2 regions of the Streptantibioticus cattleyicolor NRRL 8057 genome follow, and region 2 is predicted to be linked to the other one. Evidence: riboswitches for the same ligand, from Rfam matches in the RefSeq annotation. Region 2 holds a riboswitch; the other holds the start of a gene.
What was found. Region 2 has a riboswitch for thiamine pyrophosphate ahead of thiO (glycine oxidase ThiO). Riboswitches for the same ligand answer to the same signal wherever they lie in the genome.

Region 1: linked by a shared signal. The riboswitch ahead of SCATT_RS21085 (ECF transporter S component) and the one ahead of thiO (glycine oxidase ThiO) in region 2 are both predicted to bind thiamine pyrophosphate.

The regions. Positions count from the first base shown of each region.
Region 1 covers NC_017586.1:4,775,686-4,778,125, forward strand. The annotation lists gene SCATT_RS21075 (phosphatidate cytidylyltransferase) at 1-242, shown strand, start outside; gene rlmN (23S rRNA (adenine(2503)-C(2))-methyltransferase RlmN) at 326-1,432, shown strand; TPP riboswitch at 1,478-1,591, shown strand; gene SCATT_RS21085 (ECF transporter S component) at 1,582-2,208, shown strand; gene SCATT_RS21090 (ABC transporter ATP-binding protein) at 2,230-2,440, shown strand, end outside.
Region 2 covers NC_017586.1:1,345,902-1,348,341, forward strand. The annotation lists gene SCATT_RS05680 (NAD(P)/FAD-dependent oxidoreductase) at 1-698, opposite strand, end outside; TPP riboswitch at 922-1,034, shown strand; gene thiO (glycine oxidase ThiO) at 1,031-2,248, shown strand; gene thiS (sulfur carrier protein ThiS) at 2,245-2,440, shown strand, end outside.

The sequences.
Region 1 (2,440 bases), 3.4 Mb from region 2:
TCTCCATGACGTACCTGATCGACGGCGGCCGGTGGTGGCAGGGGCTGCTGCTGGGACTGGCGGTCGCCGCCAGCGCCACCCTCGGCGACCTCGGCGAATCCATGATCAAGCGGGACCTGGGCATCAAGGACATGGGCACCCTGCTGCCCGGCCACGGCGGCATCATGGACCGCCTGGACTCCCTGCTGCCCACCGCCCCCGTGGTCTGGCTGCTGCTGGTGATCTTCGTCGGCGCGAGCTGACCCGTACCCCGCCACCGCCCCGCACCTGGCCCGCCGCACACGCGGCGGGCCTTGTCGTACGGATCTGCGACACTGGACAAATCATGCCTGCACCCGGAGAACTGACCTTCGCCGCGCCGCGCGGCGCCAAGAAGCCGCCGCGGCACCTCGCCGACCTCGACCCCGCCGAGCGCCGCGCCGCCGTCGCCGAGCTGGGCGAGAAGCCGTTCCGCGCCAAGCAGCTGTCGCAGCACTACTTCGCGCGGTACGCCGACGACCCGGCGACCTGGACGGACATCCCGGCGGCGGCGCGGGGCGCGCTGGCCGAGGGGCTGCTGCCGGAGTTGATGTCGGTGGTGCGCCACGTCTCCTGCGACGACGACACCACGCGCAAGACGCTGTGGCGGCTCTTCGACGGCACGCTGGTCGAGTCGGTGCTGATGCGCTACCCGGACCGGGTCACCATGTGCATCAGCTCGCAGGCCGGCTGCGGCATGAACTGCCCGTTCTGCGCCACCGGCCAGGCCGGGCTCACCCGCAACCTGTCCACCGCCGAGATCGTCCACCAGATCGTGGCGGGCATGCGGTCGCTGCGCGACGGCGAGGTGCCCGGCGGTCCGGCCCGGCTGAGCAACATCGTCTTCATGGGCATGGGCGAGCCGCTGGCCAACTACAACCGCGTGGTGGCCGCCATCCGCCGGCTCACCGACCCCGCGCCGGACGGCCTCGGGCTCTCCCAGCGCGGCATCACCGTCTCCACCGTGGGCCTCGTCCCGGCCATGCTGCGCTTCGCCGACGAGGGCTTCAAGTGCCGGCTCGCGCTGTCGCTGCACGCCCCCGACGACGAGCTGCGCGACACCCTGGTACCGGTCAACACCCGCTGGAAGGTACGCGAGGTGCTCGACGCCGCCTGGCACTACGCCGAGGTCTCCGGCCGCCGGGTCTCCATCGAGTACGCGCTCATCCGCGACATCAACGACCACGCCTGGCGGGCCGACCTGCTCGGCCGCCTGCTCAAGGGCCGCCGCGCGCACGTCAACCTGATCCCGCTCAACCCCACCCCGGGTTCGAAGTGGACGGCCTCCAGCCCCGAGGACGAGAAGGCGTTCGTCCGCGCCCTGGAGGCGCACGGCGTGCCGGTGACGGTACGCGACACCCGCGGCCAGGAGATCGACGGCGCATGCGGCCAGCTGGCCGCTTCCGAGCGCTGACCTGGCACTGATATCGTCTGAACGCCCAAAAGTGAACACCTGATCCAATTCCGACAGGGGAGCGCGCCAGCGCTGAGAGTGCGGCCGGCCACGCCACGCCGCAGACCCTCGAACCTGATCCGGGTAATGCCGGCGAAGGGAGTTCGGCCATGACACCGGCCAATCCGCGACCGCGGCCCGATTCCGCGGCCACCACCACGCCCGCCCGCACCAACCGCTGGCGCACCGTCGACATCGTGGTCGCCGCCGTCCTCGGCGCCGCCTTCGGCGTCATCTTCTGGGGCTGGAGCACTCTGTGGAACGGCCTGGCCAGCGCCATCCCGCTGCCCGCCCGCGGGGTGATCTACGGCGTGTGGCTGGTGCCCGCCGTCCTCGGCCCGCTGGTCATCCGCAAGCCCGGGGCCGGCATCTTCTGCGAACTGGTCGCCGCCAGCGTCGCCACCCTCTTCGGCTCCCCCTGGGGCCTGGTCACCCTCGCCTACGGGGTGCTCCAGGGCATGGCCGGCGAGTTCGGCTTCGCGCTCACCGGCTACCGCGTCTGGCGGTGGCCCACCGCGCTGGCCGGCGGCGCGCTCGCCGGGATCGCCGCCTCGCTGCTGGACAACGCGCTGTACTACGCCGCCAGCTCCACCGGCTGGCAGATCGCCTACGCCGCCCTGGTCACCGTCAGCTCCGCGGCCATCGCCGGCCTCGGCAGCCTCGCCCTCACCAGGTCGCTCGCCCAGACCGGGGTGCTCGACCCGTTCCCGTCCGGCCGCGAACGCGCCGCGGTCTGACGGCACTTCGGTGAGCACGGCATGAGCACGGTACGGCTGCGCGGCTTCGGACACCGGCACGCCGGACGCCGCCGCTGGGCGGTACGCGGCGTGGACCTGGAGATCGGCCACGGGGAACGGGTCGGACTCCTCGGCCCGTCCGGCGCCGGCAAGTCCACCCTGCTGGCCGCCCTGGCCGGACTGCTGCCGCCCGAGGCCGGCGACCGCGAGGGCACCGTCGAGATCGACGGCC
Region 2 (2,440 bases):
AGCGCGATGCCGGAGCCGGCCAGCCAGCCGGTGGCCGGGTGGGCGCCGATGCCGACGACCACGGCGCCGGCGGTCAGCCGGGTGCCGTCGGAGAGGACCACCGAGCCGGGCTCGACGGCGGCGACCGCGGTGCCGGTCAGCAGCCGTGCCCCGGCCGCCTCGTACCAGCCGCGCATCGGCTCGGCGATCTCCGGCGGCAGCACCCCGGCCAGCGGGTGGTCGGCGGCCTCCACCACGGTGACCGGGCACCCGGACTCGCGGGCCGCGGTGGCGAACTCGGCGCCGATCCAGCCCGCGCCGACCACCACCACCTCGTGGCGGGCGGCGAGCACCGGGCGCAGCGCGTTGGCGTCGTCCAGGGTGCGCAGCAGGTGGACGCCGGGCAGGCCGGCCGAGCCCGGCAGGGTGACCGGTTCGGCGCCGGTGGCGATCACCAGCCGGTCGTAGGGCAGCGGGCCGTCCGAGGTGATCACCTCGCGCTCGGCGGGGCGCAGCGCCTCGGCGCGCGAGCCGAGCCGCAGGTCGACGCGGAGGCCGGCGAAGTCCACCTCGAACGCCGAGCCGTCGGCGGCGCCGAGCAGGACGGCCTTGGACAGCGGCGGCCGGTCGTACGGCTGGTGGGGTTCGGCGCCCAGCAGGATGATCTCGCCGGGGAAGCCCTGGTCGCGCAGGCAGATCGCGGTCTGCACCCCGGCCATCCCGGCGCCGGCCACCACGACCCGCGCCACGTTCCCGTCCTCGGTCACGACAGTCTCGTCCTCGCTCACGCGATCACCGTAAACCCGTCGGGCCCCGGGGTCGCAGTCGTACGCGGCGAGATGTCTGACACACCGTCACACCAAGATCGCCGCGGGGCGGCGCGCGGGGCCGTCCGTCCCCGCCCTTAACCGGGGCGCCCGGCGCGTAATACAGTGGCTGCCGTATTGCACTCGCGGGAGCCCGGACGCACCGGGCTGAGAGGGCGGCTGGCCGGCCGCCGACCGTAGAACCTGATCCGGGTCATGCCGGCGAAGGGAGGAGCGGGATATCCATGTATCCGTCCACGCGTCCGCCGCGACCGGGGCACAGCCATGACGTGCTCGTGGTCGGCGGCGGCATCATCGGCCTGGTCACCGCCTGGCGGGCGGCCCAGCGCGGGCTGCGGACGGCGGTGGCCGATCCGGCGCCCGGCCGGGGCGCCGCCCGGGTGGCGGCCGGCATGCTGGCCCCGGTGACCGAGCTCCAGTACGGCGAGCAGACGCTGCTGGAGTTCAACCTGGCCTCGGCGCGGCGGTATCCGTCGTTCGCCGCCGAGCTGGCCGAGGCCACCGGGGCGGACATCGGCTACCGGGAGTGCGGCACGCTGGCGGTCGCGCTGGACGCCGACGACCGGGCGCAGCTTCGTGAACTCCACGCGTTCCAGGGGTCGTTGGGGCTGAGCGCGCAGTGGCTCAGCGGCCGGGAGTGCCGGCGTCTGGAACCGATGCTCTCCCCCGCGGTCCGCGGCGGCCTGCGGGTGGACGGCGACCACCAGACCGATCCGCGCCGGCTCGCCGCCGCCCTGCTGCGCGCCGCCGAGCTGGCCGGGGTGGTCCTGCACCGTGCCGAGGCCGCCCGGATCGAGGTGGCCGGCGACCGGGCGGTGGGCGCGGTGCTCTCCGACGGCACGTTCGTGGCGGCCGGCCGCACCGTGCTCGCCGCGGGGAGCTGGAGCGGCACCGTCGCCGGGGTGCCCGAGCACGTGCTGCCGCCGGTGCGCCCGGTCAAGGGCCAGGTGCTGCGGCTGCGGATGCCGCCGGGGGCCACCCCGTTCCTGTCCCGCACCGTCCGCGCCGTGGTGCGCGGCGGCCACGTCTACCTGGTGCCCCGGGAGAACGGGGAGCTGGTGATCGGGGCCACCAGCGAGGAACTGGGGTGGGACACCACGGTCACCGCGGGCGGCGTGTACGAGCTGCTGCGCGACGCCCACGAACTGGTGCCCGGGGTCACCGAGCTGGCGCTGACCGAGACGATCGCGGGGCTGCGGCCCGGCTCGCCGGACAACGCGCCCGTCCTCGGCCCCACCGAGCTGCCCGGGCTGCTGCTGGCCACCGGCCACCACCGCAACGGGGTGCTGCTGACCCCGGTGACCGGGGACGTGATGGCCGAGGTGCTCACCACCGGCGAACTGCCGGACGCCGCCCGCCCGTTCTCGCCCCGCCGCTTCGCCGGCCCGTCCTCTTCCGCTTCCGCCACCACCACCGCACGCAGCGAGGTGTCGTCCGCATGACCGTCCCGTCCATGGTGACCGTCTCGCTCAACGGCGAGTCCCGCGAGGTCCCGGCGGACCTCACCCTCGACCGGCTCGTCGCCACCTTGACCACCGCCCACTCCGGGGTGGCCGCCGCCGTCAACGAGACGGTGGTGCCCCGGGGCGCGTGGAGCTCCACCCCGCTCGGCGACGGCGACCGCGTCGAGGTCC